2 regions of the Yinghuangia sp. YIM S10712 genome follow, and region 2 is predicted to be linked to the other one. Evidence: riboswitches for the same ligand, from Rfam matches in the RefSeq annotation. Region 2 holds a riboswitch; the other holds the start of a gene.
What was found. A riboswitch is a leader RNA that binds a small molecule or an ion and turns the genes downstream of it on or off. The one in region 2 is predicted to bind thiamine pyrophosphate.

Region 1: another riboswitch for thiamine pyrophosphate. It lies ahead of thiC (phosphomethylpyrimidine synthase ThiC); the one in region 2 lies ahead of thiO (glycine oxidase ThiO).

What each region holds. Positions count from the first base shown of each region.
Region 1 covers NZ_JBPKBI010000001.1:124,347-127,743, forward strand. The annotation lists gene ACRX5W_RS00650 (YybH family protein) at 235-636, opposite strand; gene ACRX5W_RS00655 (LysR family transcriptional regulator) at 728-1,621, shown strand; gene ACRX5W_RS00660 (hypothetical protein) at 1,659-1,859, opposite strand; TPP riboswitch at 1,945-2,053, shown strand; gene thiC (phosphomethylpyrimidine synthase ThiC) at 2,046-3,397, shown strand, end outside.
Region 2 covers NZ_JBPKBI010000002.1:627,856-631,252, reverse strand. The annotation lists gene ACRX5W_RS08150 (Rv2175c family DNA-binding protein) at 1-237, opposite strand, end outside; gene ACRX5W_RS08145 (NAD(P)/FAD-dependent oxidoreductase) at 313-1,512, opposite strand; TPP riboswitch at 1,565-1,677, shown strand; gene thiO (glycine oxidase ThiO) at 1,674-2,861, shown strand; gene thiS (sulfur carrier protein ThiS) at 2,858-3,076, shown strand; gene ACRX5W_RS08130 (thiazole synthase) at 3,108-3,397, shown strand, end outside.

The sequences.
Region 1 (3,397 bases), on a different contig from region 2:
AAGGCCGGTCCCAAGCCTGTGGATAACTTGTCGCGCGCCGGTGTGCGCCGGAGTGCGCTGTGCACTCCGGCGCAGCCTGGTCGGCATCAACAGCATGGATGTGACCTGCGAGGATGCTGTACATGTCGGGCTCGCGGACTGATCCGGGCAACTGTGCACAGCCTGTGGACAACTGTTTTCCACAGGCTCTCCCCTGTGAATTTCGGGTCGTACGAATTTGCCCGCCCGCAACTGTCAGGCATCCTTCGGCGCAGCCTCCGGACGGTCGATGATGCGCAGCCACGTCCCGTCCGGCTGCCGACGGGCGACCTGGACCCGACCGCCTGTGCCGTCGGCCGGCTTGGTGGACGTTAGCGCCAGGTCGCCGTAGCGGACGGTGGGCAGCGGTTCCTCGACCGCGAACGGCTGCGTCGCGTACTCGACCAGGCGCTCGCAGACTGCGCGGATGGCCTCGCGGCCGACCGTGGTCGAACCGGGCGGGAACGCCAGCACTGCGTCCGGCTCGTAGAGCGCGGCGAGCCCGTCGGCGTCCTTGGCGTTCGCCCGCTCGACGAACAGGCGGGCCAGGTCCTCGGGCGTCTTCGCGGTCTCCCGCGCGGTGTTCGTCGGCCGGGTGTTCTTCGCCGGGGTATCCATGGTTCCTCCCTATGTTTTTCGAACTCCACCCTCCGCCGGTTCCCACCAGAAGTCCAAGAGATAGTCCGTATCACCACTAGAATTATTGGTTATGGAACTGCGTCAGCTCGCGTACTTCGTCGCCGTGGCCGAGGAACGCAACTTCACCCGCGCCGCCGAGCGCGAGCACGTGGCCCAGCCCGGTGTGAGCGCCCAGATCAGGAGGCTCGAACGCGAGCTCGGGCAGGAGTTGTTGGACCGCAGCGGCCGGGGCGTGCGCCTGACCGAGGCCGGCGAAGCCGTGCTGCCGTACGCCCGGGCCGCCCTCGCCGCCGTCGAAGGGGCCCGGTTCGCGGTCGACGAGCTGACCGGGCTCATGCGCGGACGCGTCGCGGTCGGCACCGTCACATCGCACAACGTCGATGTGGCCGCGCTCCTCGCCGCGTTCCACGAGGACCACCCGGCCGTCGACATCACGCTGGCCGAGGCGCACAGCGACGCCCTGGTCGACGGCCTGCGCGCCGGGGACCTCGACCTGGCGATCGTCAGCGTCGGAAAAACGGTCCCCGACGGCCTCGACTACGAGGTGGTCACCGACCAGCCGATCGTCGCGGCGGTCGCGCCCGACCACGAACTCGCCCCGCACGACACCATTTCGCTCGACACGCTGCGCGGCCGTCCGCTCATCAGCCTGCCGCGCGGCACCGGGCTGCGGACCCGGCTCGACGAGGCGTGCGCCGCAGTGGGTTTCGCACCGAGGATCGCCTTCGAGGCGGGCGCCCCCGAGGTGTTGGCCGAGCTTGCCGCACGCGGCCTCGGAATCGCCTTGCTGCCACGCTCGTTCGCGCTCACCCGCGCGGACCGGCTGTGCGCGGTGGCGATCGAACGCCCCGCCCTGCGCGGCCGTCTGGTCTTCGCGTGGCGCGCGGACGGCCCCGCGCGCCCGGCGGGACGGGAGTTGGTGGTACGGGCGCGTGCGATGGCACGCGCCGCGAAATCCGCCTGACGTTCCGTCACAGCCGCCCTGTGCCCTGCCGTCGGGATCAGCCGCACGCGCCCTGCTTGTACACCGTCCGCGGCGCCTGGTAATCGACCACCGTCACCAACTGCCCGATGTCGAAAGGCTCTCCGGGATTCACGGGGTACGCCAAGAACGCCTCGGAGCCGCCGCGCACCTGCACCATGATCTCCCCGACCAGCCTCGGGCCGACGCGCCCGGTCACCTTGCCCCGCATGCCGACCATGGGTTTTTTCTCGTCACGGCAGGCGGTGACGCGCAGTTGGGATCCCCCTCTGGTCCGCGGTCCCGGGCTGTGCGAGGGTGTATGTCGACAGATACACGGGAGCTCGGGGCATCGGGCTGAGAGGGCGCTGAGGCCGCGCCGACCGCAGAACCTGACCGGGTAATGCCGGCGTAGGGAGTTTTTTCCATGTCGACGCACCACTCGGCCCTGTCCGCCCAGGGCAAGGTCACCACGGGCGCCATCTCGCCCGCGCACCACAAGCAGTACCTGATCGGCTCGCGCGACGACCTGCGTGTGCCGGTGCGGACCGTCCACCTGACCAACGACGCCACCGTGCGGCTGTACGACACGTCCGGCCCGTACACCGACCCCGCGTACGAGGTCGACGTGCGCCGCGGCCTCCCGCCGATCCGCGAGGCGTGGATCGACGCCCGCTCCGACACCGAGAGGTACGACGGCCGCATCGAGGCGCTCGGCACCCTCCCCGGCACCGGGCCCATCCGACCGCGGCGCGCCCGCGCGGGCGAGACTGTCACCCAACTCGCGTACGCCCGCAGGGGGATCGTCACCCCGGAGATGGAATTCGTCGCCATCCGCGAGGGGTTGCCCGCCGAGACGGTCCGCGACGCCATCGCCGCGGGCAAGGCGGTGCTGCCGGCCAACATCAACCACCCGGAGATCGAGCCGATGATCATCGGCAAGGACTTCCTGGTGAAGGTCAACGCCAACATCGGCAATTCGGCGGTGACTTCCTCGATCGAGGAGGAGACCGACAAGCTGGTGTGGGCGATCCGCTGGGGGGCCGACACGGTCATGGACCTGTCGACGGGCGCCGACATCCACAGCACCCGCGAATGGATCGTCCGCAACTCGCCGGTCCCGATCGGCACGGTGCCGCTCTACCAGGCCTTGGAGAAGGTCTCCGGCAAGCCGGAGGAACTCACCTGGGAGCTCTACCGCGACACCGTCATCGAACAGGCCGAGCAGGGCGTCGACTACATGACCGTGCACGCGGGCGTGCTCCTGCGGTACGTGCCGCTCACCGCGCGGCGCAAGACCGGCATCGTCTCGCGCGGCGGCTCGATCATGGCGGCGTGGTGCCTCGCGCACCACGAGGAGAACTTCCTCTACACGCATTTCCGCGAACTCACCGAGATCCTGCGGGACTACGACATCACCTACTCGCTCGGCGACGGCCTGCGTCCGGGCAGCACCTACGACGCCAACGACGAGGCGCAGTTCGCCGAGCTCACGACGCTGGGCGAACTCGGGCGCATCGCCCGGGAGATGGACGTCCAGGTGATGATCGAGGGCCCCGGCCACGTGCCGATGCACAAGATCAAGGAGAACGTCGACCTCCAGCAGGAGATCTGCGACGAGGCGCCGTTCTACACCCTCGGTCCGCTCACCACCGACATCGCGCCGGGATACGACCACATCACCTCCGCGATCGGCGCGGCGATGATCGGCATGTGGGGTACCGCGATGCTGTGCTACGTCACCCCGAAGGAGCACCTGGGCCTTCCGGACCGCGACGA
Region 2 (3,397 bases):
GCCGGAATCGGACAGGACTGTGATCGTTCCGGACAGCCCCTTCACCGTGGCGTTGTTCTGGACGAACGCTGCGGGCACCTGGAGGCTGCGGTTCTCGCCGCGGCGAACCGCCAGGAGTTGGCGGTCCTTGAGGAGCTGGCGCACCCGGGTCACCTCGACGCCGAACATCTCGGCGATCTCGGGGAGGGTCAGCCACTCGTCGACAAGCTTTTCGATGGTGGTATCGGTCTCGCTCACGCGTTCCAGGATAGGAGAACGGGCCGACCCTGGCGGTCGGCGCGAGCCCCGCCGACACGCCCGCACCCGGCCGGATCAGCGGACGGTGCTCTTCATCGGCACGCCGGCGTCGGCGAACTTCGCCTTGTCGACCGCGGCCCCGGTCTGGACGAGTCTGCGCCCTTGGGCGAGGTCGCGCGGCCGGGCGACGGTCAGCAACGCCACCAGGGCGTCGCCCGCGAACCAGCCGGCCGTCCACGTGCCCTCGGGGCCGTGGCGCATCACCACGTCGTCGCCGGCCGGGTGGTGGCCGACGTACTGCACCATGCGGCCGAACTGCTCGGACCAGAAGTACGGCACCGGGTCGTACGCCGCGTCTTCGCCCAGCAGGTGTGCCGCGAGCGCGCGGGGCGCCTGGAGCGCGTTGTCCCAGTGCTCGACGTGCAGGCGCGTGGCGTAGCGCGCGGATTCGAAGACCGTGCAGTCGCCCACGGCGTACACGCCCGGCGCGGAGGTGCGCAGGCGGCCGTCGACGACGACGGCGCCCCGTCCGTCGAGGTGGACGCCCGAGCCGGCCAGCCACGCGGTGTCCGGCCGGACCCCGATGCCCACGACTATGGCGTCCGCCGGAAGCCTGGCTCCATCGGCCAGGTGCACCGCGCCGGGTTCGATGCGGTCGACGCGTGCGCCGAGCAGCAGTTCGACGCCGGCCTCGGCGTACCACGGCGTGAACCGCGCACCGATCTCGGCGGGCAGCGCGCCGGCGAGCGGTGCCGACAGCGCCTCGACGACGGTGGTGTGGCAGCCCGCGGCAGTCGCGGCGGTCGCGACCTCGGCGCCGATCCATCCGGCGCCCACGATCACGACGTGTGCGCCCGGCACGAGCGCCGTGCGCAACGCGCGTGCGTCGTCGATCGTCCGCAGGACGTGCACGCCGTGGACGTCGCCCGCAGCGGGCAGGTTGATCGCGCGCGAGCCGGTGGCGATGACGAGCCGGTCGAATTCGACCGGGCCGGCGTCGGTGTCCACGAAGCCGCCCTCGGCCCTGTCGCGCAGCCGTAGCCCGGTCGCCGGGCGCCCGAGCAGCAGTTCCACGTCCAGAGCCGCCCAGTCGGCGTCGAAGGTGGTGTCGTCGGTCTTGCCGGACAACACGTCCTTCGACAGCGGCGGCCGGTCGTACGGCCGGTGCCGCTCGGCGCCGAGCAACGCGACACGGCCGGCGTACCCGAGTTCGCGCAGCCCCAAGACTGTCTGCAGCCCGGCCATGCCGGCACCCACGACAAGCACGTTTTCCATGGCCCGGAACCCTAGGCCGTCCCCGCCGGCGCCGGAAGCGACCGGGGTAGGGTTGAAACCTCGCGGGAGCCCGGTGGGACCGGGCTGAGAGGGGAGCTGGCAGCTCCCGACCGTCCGAACCTGATCCGGGTCATGCCGGCGTAAGGGAGTGTCCAGCAACCATGGCTTCCACAAGCCCCCCGGCCGACGCGCTCGTCATCGGCGGCGGCGTCATCGGCCTCGCGATCGCGTGGCGCGCCGCGGTGCGCGGGTTGTCCGTCACCGTCGTCGACCCCGCCCCCGGCCGCGGCGCCTCGCACGCCGCCGCGGGCATGCTCACGCCCGTCTCCGAACTCCAATACGGCGAAGAGGCGCTGCTGCGCCTCAACATGGACTCCGCGGACCGCTACGCCGCGTTCGCCGCCGAACTGGAGGAAGCCTCCGGGCTGCCCTCCGGCTACCGCGCGTGCGGAACCCTCGCCGTCGCGCTGGACGCCGACGACCGCGCGGTACTCAAGGAACTGCACGCCTTTCAGGAGCGCCTGGGACTCGCCTCGACGTGGCTGACCAGCCGCGAATGCCGCCGCCTCGAACCAATGCTGTCCCCCGCGGTGTCGGGCGGCCTGCACGTCGAGGCCGACCACCAGATCGACAACCGCCGCCTCGTCGTCGCGCTGCTGGCCGCGTGCGAGCGGGCCGGGGTCGCCGTCGTGCGCCGCAGGGTCGCGGAGCTGGTGACCGACGCGGAACGCGCGACCGGCGTACGCCTCGACGACGGCACCGCGCTCACCGCCGCACAGGTGGTGTTGGCCGCCGGGTGTGAGACGAACCGGTTGCCCGGCCTGCCGCCCGGGGTGGTCCCGGCGATACGGCCGGTGAAGGGGGAGATCCTGCGGTTGCGGGTGCCGGAGGCGTACGCGCCCTTCCTCTCGCGCAATGTCCGCGGTGTCGTCAAGGGCGGCAGCATGTACCTCGTGCCGCGCGCGGACGGCGAGTTGGTGATCGGCGCGACCGAACACGAGCTGGACGACACCGTCGTCACCGCCGGTGGCGTCTATGAACTCCTGCGTGATGCCCATGAGTTGGTTCCCGGCATCACCGAACTGCCGCTCGTGGAGACGCACGCGGGCCTGCGCCCCGGAAGCCCCGACAATGCCCCCGTCATCGGCGCGACCGCACTGCCGGGCCTGATCGCCGCCACGGGCCACTACCGGCACGGCATCCTGCTGACTCCGGTCACCGCGGAGGCCGTGGCCGAGCTGCTCACGGACGGAACCGTGCCCGACGTCGTGCGTCCCTGGGGTCCGTTGCGCTTCGCGTTGGGTGACGCGTCCGGGGGTCGACCGCTTCAGGAGGTGTCCTGCGCATGACCGTACAGCCGATGGAGTCCGTCTCCGTCAACGGCGAGCCGCGCCCGCTCGCTCCCGGCACCACCGTCGCGGCGCTGGTCGCGACGATGACGAGTGCGACCAAGGGCGTCGCCGTCGCGGTCAACGAGCACGTCGTGCCGCGCAGCGCGTGGCCGTTCACCGTGCTGCACGGCGGAGACCGCGTCGAAGTGCTCACCGCCGTCCAGGGAGGATGACCACGTGACCACCCGGCAGACACGGGAGACAGTGTCCGCGACCGTTTCCGGTCCGGCGGACGACAAATTCGAACTCGGCGGCGAGATCTTCTCCTCGCGCCTGATCACCGGTACCGGCGGCGCACCCAGTCTGGACATCCTCGAGGCGGCGCTCGTCGCGTCCGGGACCGAAATGACGACGGTCGCGATGCGCCGGCTGAATCCGAAGACGTCGGGTTCGGTGCTGGACCTGTTGCGCCGCCTCGGCATCCGCCCGCTGCCGAACACCGCCGGCTGCTACACGTCCGGCGAGGCGGTTCTGACGGCGCGTCTGGCCCGCGA